Regions from separate parts of the Micromonospora sp. CNZ296 genome, predicted to be linked through region 2. Evidence: riboswitches for the same ligand, from Rfam matches in the RefSeq annotation. Region 2 holds a riboswitch; the other holds the start of a gene.
What was found. Region 2 has a riboswitch for thiamine pyrophosphate ahead of FB455_RS21935 (ECF transporter S component). Riboswitches for the same ligand answer to the same signal wherever they lie in the genome.
Positions count from the first base shown of each region.

Region 1: another riboswitch for thiamine pyrophosphate. It lies ahead of thiE (thiamine phosphate synthase); the one in region 2 lies ahead of FB455_RS21935 (ECF transporter S component).

Region 1 is NZ_VISW01000009.1:145,513-149,607, reverse strand. Features, by position in the region: gene FB455_RS16825 (thiazole synthase) at 1-488, opposite strand, end outside; gene thiS (sulfur carrier protein ThiS) at 493-693, opposite strand; gene thiO (glycine oxidase ThiO) at 684-1,814, opposite strand; gene thiE (thiamine phosphate synthase) at 1,808-2,434, opposite strand; TPP riboswitch at 2,429-2,540, opposite strand; gene FB455_RS34800 (hypothetical protein) at 2,659-3,141, shown strand; gene FB455_RS34795 (endonuclease domain-containing protein) at 3,138-3,569, shown strand; gene FB455_RS16795 (aldo/keto reductase) at 4,054-4,095, opposite strand, start outside.
Region 2 is NZ_VISW01000013.1:140,487-144,581, forward strand. Features, by position in the region: gene FB455_RS21925 (sugar isomerase domain-containing protein) at 1-453, opposite strand, end outside; gene FB455_RS21930 (alpha/beta fold hydrolase) at 450-1,286, opposite strand; TPP riboswitch at 1,363-1,469, shown strand; gene FB455_RS21935 (ECF transporter S component) at 1,545-2,135, shown strand; gene FB455_RS21940 (ABC transporter ATP-binding protein) at 2,232-3,665, shown strand; gene FB455_RS21945 (energy-coupling factor transporter transmembrane component T family protein) at 3,662-4,095, shown strand, end outside.

The sequences.
Region 1 (4,095 bases), on a different contig from region 2:
CCCAGCCCGGAGCCGATCGGCGACCCGGCCGGCATCACCGCCGCGCAGCCCACGTCGGCCAGCCGCCGGGCCAGCACGGGATCGTCCGAGGTGTACGGCAGCACTGTGAACCCGTCGGCCACCAGTTCCTCGGCGGCGCGCAGCAGCTCCACCCCGTCGGGCAGGAGCGTGCGCTCGTCGCCGATCACCTCCAGCTTCACCCAGTCCGTGTCGAACGCCTCCCGGGCCAGGTGCGCCGTCTTCACCGCCTCCACGGCGGTGCGGCAGCCGGCCGTGTTCGGCAGCAGCCGTACGCCGCACCGCTCCACCAGGTCGAGCAGGCCGCCCGAGCCGCCGGGCGTGGTGTCCACCCGGCGCAGCGCCAACGTCACCAGCTCGGTGCCGGAGGCGCGGATCGCCTGCTCCAGCACGTGCAGGTTGGCCGCGCCGCCGGTGCCGAGGATGAGCCGCGAGCCGAACGCGACCCCGCCGATCTCCAGTGTGGACATCCGTTCACCCGCCCTGGGTGGCGCTGAGTACCTCGACCCGGTCGCCGTCGCGCAGCACGCTCGCCGACCAGCCGCCGCGTGGCACCACCTCGCCGTTGACCGCTACGGCGAGCCCGCGCTCCCGGTCGGTGACGGTGCGGACCACCTCGGCGACGGTGACGCCCTCGGGCAGCGTCCGGCCGGTGCCGTTGACGATCAGTTCCACGTGCGCTCCTTCCCGAAGCGGTCCGGGGTGAAGGGGGCGAGCGCGGGATCCGGCTCGCCGGTGACGATCAGCTCGGTGACCAGGTCGGCGGTGACCGGGGTGAGCACGATGCCGTGCCTGTGGTGCCCGGTCGCCGCGAGCACGCCCGACTGCCCGGGGAGCGGCCCGATGATCGGCGCGTTGTCGGGCGTACCGGGGCGCAGCCCGGCGACGGCCTCCACCAGCTCGTACTCGACGAGTTCCGGCACCAGCTCGGCGGCGGCGCGCAGCAGTGTCAGCACGCCACCGGCGGTGACCTCGGTGTCCGCGCGCTCCTCCACAGTCGCCCCGACCACGACCTCACCGCTGTCCCGGGGCACCAGGTAGACCGGCTCGCTGTCCGCGTACCCCCGGATCACGTGCCGGAAGCCCGGCGGACCGCCACCCGGCGCGCGCAGCCGCAGCACCTGGCCCTTGACCGGCCGGACCGGCAGGCCGGTCAGGCTCGCCGCGCCGCAGCCGGCCGCGACCACAGTGACCCGGGCGTCCACCTCGGACAGCGCGCCGACGCGGGCCGGGCGCAGCTCCACGCCGACGCGTTCCGCAGCAGTGCGCAACGCGGCGACCAGCCGTCGCGGATCCACTTGGTGGTCGCCGGGGGCCACCGCGCCGCCGCGCACGCGCGGTGCCAGCGCCGGCTCGCGGTCGCGCAGCTCCGAGGGCCGCAGCGGCGTGATCGGCAGTCCCAGACCCCGTTGGTACGACCACAGCCGCCCCGCCTCGGCCAGGTCGTCGGCGGTGAGCCCGACGACGAGCGTGCCCTCGGTGCGGTACCCGAGGTCGACGCCGCTCGCCCCGGCCAGTTCGGCCGCGAAACCGGGCCAGCGGGCGGCGGACCCGACGAGAAGCGCTGTGAGTTCGTGCTCACCGAAGTACGCCTCCGCGACCGGCGACAGCATCCCGGCGGCCACCGACGAGGCGCCCGACCCGGGCCGGTCGTCGTGCACCACCACGCGCAGTCCGCGCTGCGCGCACCGCCACGCGATCGCGAGTCCCACCGGCCCGGCGCCCACCACCGCCACGTCGGTAAGGAAGGGCCCCCTGTTAACGCCTCCGGTAGAGGAAGGGCCCCCTCTTAACACGTCAGCGCCCGCAGCAGCTCGGCGGTGGCGTGCGCCGGATCGGCAGCCAGGCTGAGCGCGCCGACCACCGCCACCCCGTACGCCCCGGCGGCCCGCAGCGCCGGCACGCTCGCGGCCGTCACCCCACCGATCGCGATCACCGGGACGCTGACCGCCTCGGCGACCGCGCGTATCCCCTCGGGGCCGATCGGGTCCGGCAGGCCGGACTTGGTGGTGGTGACGTGGCACGGGCCCACGCCCAGGTAGCTCGCGCCCGCATCCACGGCCGTACGGGCGCTCACCGGCTCCCGGGCGGTCGCGCCGAGCACCGCGTCCGGGCCGAGCACGCGGCGCGCGGCTGCGACCGGCAGATCGTCCGCGCCGACGTGGCCCCCGGCGGCGTCCACCGCGAGCGCCACGTGCAGCCGGTCGTTGACCAGGCACTGTGCCCCGTACGGCCGGCACGCCTCGGTCACCCGGCACGCCAGCTCGTACGCCTCCCGGTCGGTGGCGTCGTCCTCCACGCGCACCTGCACGACGAGTTCGGCGCCCGCCACGGGCAGGGCGGCACGCAGCACGGCGAGCGGGTCACGCCCCGGCCGGGTGTCGGTGATGAGATGCAGTCGTCCCAGGGACAGCACGGCAACGCTCCTCCCTGCGCCGGCATTACCCGGATCAGGTTCGACGGTCGGGGGCTCCCAGCCCCCCTCTCAGCCCGGTCCGCACCGGGCTCCCGTGGGTCACTTGCGGCCTACCGTACGACGCCTCCCGCCCGTACGGAACCCCGGGTGAGGTTTTTCCCAGGAACCGTTCACATGCCGTACCGGGGCAACAGGTGACCGTCTCGTCACGACACGCTGCCGGGATGTCCGTTCCCGCCCGTGTCCCGCGCCGCCTGGCGATCCTGCCGTTCCGGGGCAGCCGTGCCGTCTCCGAAGGACTGCTCACCTGGACGATGCTGCGCGGGCCGACCTGGATCCGCCTGCTGCCGGACGTGTACGTGCACCGGGACGGACACCGCGCCGACGACCACCGGATGTGGTGCGAGGCGGTGGCGTTGCGCCTGCCGCCGGATGCCGCACTGGCGGGACGCAGCGCCGCCTGGTTGTTCGGCACGGACGTGCTCAGCCGCGACGCGCCGGTCACCGTGCTGCTGCCGAGCCCGGCCCGCATGCGTCCTCATCCACGGCTGCTGGTGACCCGGTCGCCCCTGCCCGAGTCGGACCGCACCCGGTTCGCGGGGCTGCCGGTCACGACCCCGCTGCGTACCGCGTTCGACCTGGGGCGCCAGGTCCCCGCGCCGAGGCGCTGGTCGCCGTCGACGCGCTGCTGCGTCGCCGGGTCGTGAAGCTGCCCGTCCTGCGGGCCTACGCCGCCGACCGGCCGGGTTGGCCGGGCGCTCCGCTGCTGCGCGAGGTACTGGCGATGGCCGAGCCGTTGAGCGAGTCCCCGATGGAGACGCGGCTGCGGCTGCTCCTCCTCGACGCCGGTCTCGGCCCGCTGACCGCCCAGCACGAGGTGCGCGCCGGCGGACGCTTCGTGGCCCGGGTGGACCTGGCCTGGCCGGCTCTCCGCCTCGCGGTCGAGTACGACGGCGACCACCACCGGGAACGGGCTCACTTCCGGCGGGACGTGGCGCGCCTGAACGCGCTCCGCGCGGCCGGGTGGGTCGTGCTCCGGTTCACCGTCGACGACGTGCTACGCCGGCCCGACGCCACTGTCGCCCTGGTGCGCCAGGCCCTGGCAGAACGTCGCGCCGCCGCGGCAAACCACTGATCCGCACCCGCAGCCCCCCGCACCCCGGCTCGCAGCCCACAGCCCGCAGCCCCACAGCCGCAGCCCCACAGCCCCACAGCCCCACAGCCCCACAGCCCCACAGCCCCACAGCCCCACAGCCCCGAGTCTCGCCCCGCCGCGCCCCCGGCCGCCACCCGCCACCTGGCCGGGCCGGGCCGGGACGCCCAAGACACCACGGGCGTCAGGAGGCCGCCCACAGACACTTATGGCGTTCCACTCGCGACTGAATCTGGCGACGAGTGGAACGCCGTGGGTGTCTGTGGGCCCTCTTGACACCCATACCGTTCCACTCATCGTGAGCGCTGCCCCTGAGTGGAACGCCACGGGTGCCTCCGCGCGCGGGCGGGCGGGCGGGCGGGCCACGGTGGGCGCACGCCGCGCGGGGCAAGCCCCGACGCTCGCACGCCGACGAGCGAGCGCACCCCCGACGCGCGAGCGGGCGCGTATGTACCGGCAGGGACGGTCAGAGGATGGCGTCCAAGGCGGTCAGGTCCTCGTCGGACGG
Region 2 (4,095 bases):
CCGCGCCGAGTGCTGTGCCGACGTGATCGCCACCAGGCCGTGCCCGCGTTCCTTCACGATGGACGCGAACTCGACCATCGCCCCGTTCACGCCCGAGTTCGAGGCCAGCACGAACACGTCCTGCGGCCGGATCGGCGCCAGCTCGTAGAGGCGGTGCGCCACCGCCGGGTCGCGTTCCAGCTTCGGGCCGAGCACGTCGGCCGGGTCGCCGCCGATCAGCACCAGGTCACGCAGCGCGATCCGGTTGGTGGGCACCAGCCCGCCGGCCCGGCCGGCGATCTCCATGGCCAGCGCCTCGGAGTGCCCGGTGCCGAACGCGTGCACCACACCGTCGGCGCGCAGCGCCGCCGCGATCAGGTCGGCCGCGTCGGCCACGTTCTGCCGCTGCTCGGCGGCGACCCGGCCGATCGTCTCGGTCACCACCGCCAGGTACGCCTCGGCGCTCACCGTCATGCCTCCTCCGTTCCCGCGCACCGGGCGAGGATCGCCTCGGCCAGCGGGCCGGGCGCCTCGTCCGGGATCCAGTGGCTGACGCCGGACAGCGTCACGAACCGGTAGTCACCGGTGACGTGCGCGGCGCACGCCTGCGCGGCCGTCCGGCCGATCGCCACGTCCTTGTCGCTCCACACGAACGTGGTGGACACCCCGACCGGGGCGACCGCCTTCATGTCCGCACCGGTCATCGCGCGGTACCAGTTCAGCGCCGCCGTCAACGCGCCCGGCTCACGCATCGGCTCGGCGTACCGGGCCACCACGTCGGCGTCGCCCACTCCGCTCAGCAGCTTGCGCAGCGTGGCGCCGTTCCACGCCAGCAGCACCTTCTCCGCCGTACCGGGCTTGCGGAACAACGCGATGTAGGCGGACTTGACCTTCTGCCGCGGGTCGGTGGCGAGCGCGTGCCCCATCGCGGCCGGGTGCGGCACCGACACCGCGGTCAGCGTCCGCACCCGCTCCGGGTGCGCCGCCGCCAGCCCCCACGCCACGATCGCGCCCCAGTCGTGGCCGACCACGTGCGCGCATGTCACCCCGAGCGCGTCGAGCACCGCGGCCGCGTCGGCCACCAGCTCCGGAATCCGGTACGCCCCGACGTCCGCCGGACGCGCGCCGGGCGAGTAGCCGCGCTGGTCGAGCGCGTACGTGCGCAGCCCGGCGGCGTGCAGCGCGGGCGTGACCGCGTCCCACTCACCGGAGTGCTGCGGAAAGCCGTGCAGCAACAGGACCGGGTCACCGTCCTCGGGGCCGCCGGCGCGTACCTCGAACGTCAGTCCCCGCGCATCCACCAGCATGATCGCCACCATACCGACACTCGCCCTGCTGGGCCGGGGCCCGTGGTCGGTGCTAGCGTCTGCGACGAGACAACTTCACATCCGACAGGGGAGCGCACAGCGCTGAGAGTGCGGGCCGGTGCCCGCAGACCCTCGAACCTGATCTGGGTAATGCCAGCGCAGGGAGTTCGGTCGACCTCCAGCCGCGTCGCCGTCCGGTGACCACCGGGCGCGGCGTGCGTCTTCTCCTGGTTCACCTCGACGAACTGGGAGCCAACCGTGAACCACACCGACAGCAACCGCTGGCGTACCGTCGACATCGTCGTCGCCTCGGTCATCGCCGTCGCCTTCGGCGTCGTCTTCTGGGCCTGGGGCCTGCTCTGGAGCGCCACCGACGCGGCGTTCGCGTTCTTCCCGCCGGCACAGGCCGTGCTCTACGGCGTCTGGCTGATCCCGGCGGTGCTCGCCGGCCTGATCATCCGCAAGCCGGGCGCCGCGCTGTACTGCGAGACGGTGGCCGCGATCATCTCGGCCCTGCTGGGCAGCCAGTGGGCGAGCATCGTGATCCTCCAGGGCCTGATGCAGGGCATCGGCGCCGAGCTGGCCTTCGCCGCGTTCCGGTACCGCTCGTTCCGACTGCCGGTGGCGGTGCTGGCCGGCGCGCTGACCGGCCTCGGCGCGGCGATCTTCGACTTCGTCTACTGGAACAAGGCGTTCGACTTCGCCTCCTACCGCCTCCCGTACGCGCTGATCACGATCGTCAGCGCCACGATCGTCGCCGGTTTCGGCGCGCACGTCCTCACCCGCGCGCTGGCGAACACCGGCGTCCTGGACCGCTTCCCCGCCGGCCGCGACCGAGCCCTGGTCTGACGCCTCCATCGTGTCGATCATGAAGTTGGCGGCCGTTTCGGCACCCGTCATCGCCGTCAACCTCATGATCGACGGAGAAGAGGGGGTGGGTGGGCGGTGAGCGGGGTGGTGCTGCGGGGGTTCGGGTGGCGGCACGGGGGACGGAAACGCTGGGCTCTGCGCGGGGTGGATCTGCGCGTGGAGAGCGGCGAGCGGGTGCTGCTGCTCGGACCCTCCGGCGCCGGTAAGAGCACGCTGCTGGCCGCGCTGGCCGGGCTGCTGCCGGAGGACTCCGGCGAGCAGGAGGGCACCGTCGAGATCGACGGGCTGGACCCGCGCAAGGCCCGCGAGCGCGTCGGCATCGTCTTCCAGGACCCGGAGACCCAGCTCGTGATGGCCCGCTCCGGCGACGACGTGGCGTTCGGGCTGGAGAACCGTGGCGTACCCGCCGGGGAGATCTGGCCCCGCGTCGACGAGGCGCTGCACCGGGTCGGCTTCCCGTACGACAGGGACCGCCCCACCGCAGCGCTCAGCGGCGGCGAGCAGCAGCGGCTGGCGCTGGCCGGCACGCTCGCGCTGCGTCCCGGGCTGCTGCTGCTCGACGAGCCCACCGCCAACCTCGACCCGGCCGGTGCCACCCTGATCCGCCGGGCCGTCGCGAACGCGCTCGACCCGGACACCACGATGGTCCTGGTCGAGCACCGGGTCACCGAGGCACTGCCGCTGGTCGACCGCGTCGTGGTGCTGGAACCCGGCGGCGGGGTGCGCGCCGACGGGCCGCCCGAGGCGGTCTTCGCCGCGCACGGCGACGCGCTGGCCACCGCCGGGGTCTGGGTACCCGGCCACGTCGCGCCACCCCGGCACGCCACCACGCCGCCCGGCGACGTGCTGCTCACCGCGGAGCGGCTCGGCCTGCCGCCCCGGCTCGACCCCACCGATCTCCGGGTACGCGCCGGCGAGGCGCTCGCCGTCCTCGGCCCCAACGGCGCCGGCAAGTCCACACTGGCGCTGCTCCTGGGCGGCCTGCTGAAGCCCGGCACGGGCGCCGTCACCGCGTCGGCGGCACTCGCCGGGCGGGACGCGCGTACTCCCCCGCACCGCTGGCGGGCACCCGCGCTGGTACGCCGGATCGGTTCGGTGTTCCAGGACCCGGAACACCAGTTCGTCACCGCCACGGTCCGCGACGAGCTGGCGCTCGGCCCGCGCCGCACCGGCCGGCCCGAGTCGGCGGTGACCGCCACCGTCGACGAGCTGCTGCACCGGTTGCGGCTGGACCGGCTGGCCGGCGCCAACCCGTACACCCTCTCCGGTGGGGAGGCGCGGCGGCTGAGTGTGGCGACGGCCCTGGCCACCGCGCCCCGCCTGCTGATCTGCGACGAGCCCACGTTCGGCCAGGACCGGCGGACCTGGCTGGAGCTGGTCGACCTGCTCGCCGAGCTGCGCGACGCCGGGCACGGCGTGGTCGCGGTGACCCACGACGAGGACTTCGTCGCCGCGCTGGCCGACACGACGCTCACCCTGCACCGCTCCCCCGCCGGGGTGGCCACGTGATCGGCCTCGAACCGGTCGCCGCACCCGGCGCCCCGCTGGCCCGGCGCAACCCGGTGGCGAAGCTGGCCGCCGCTGTGGTCTTCACGCTGATCCTGGTGGCGACGCTCGACCCGGTGGCCCCGGCCATCGCCATCGCCGTCGAACTCGCGGTGCTGCCGCTGTTCGGGGTCCGCTATCGGGTGCTGGCCCGCCGGGCCTGGCCGCTGCTCGCCGGCGCCGTCGGCATCCTGATCACGCTGGTGCTCTTCGCGGCCGACCGCTCCGGCCGGGTGCTGGTCGAGGCCGGTCCGGTCCTGGTCACCGAGGGCGTTCTCGTCACCGCGCTGGGCCTGGTGCTGCGGATGCTCGCCGTGGCGCTGCCCGGCATCGTCGTGTTCGCCACCACCGACCCGACGGACCTGGCGGACGCGTTGATCCAGAACGCGAAGAC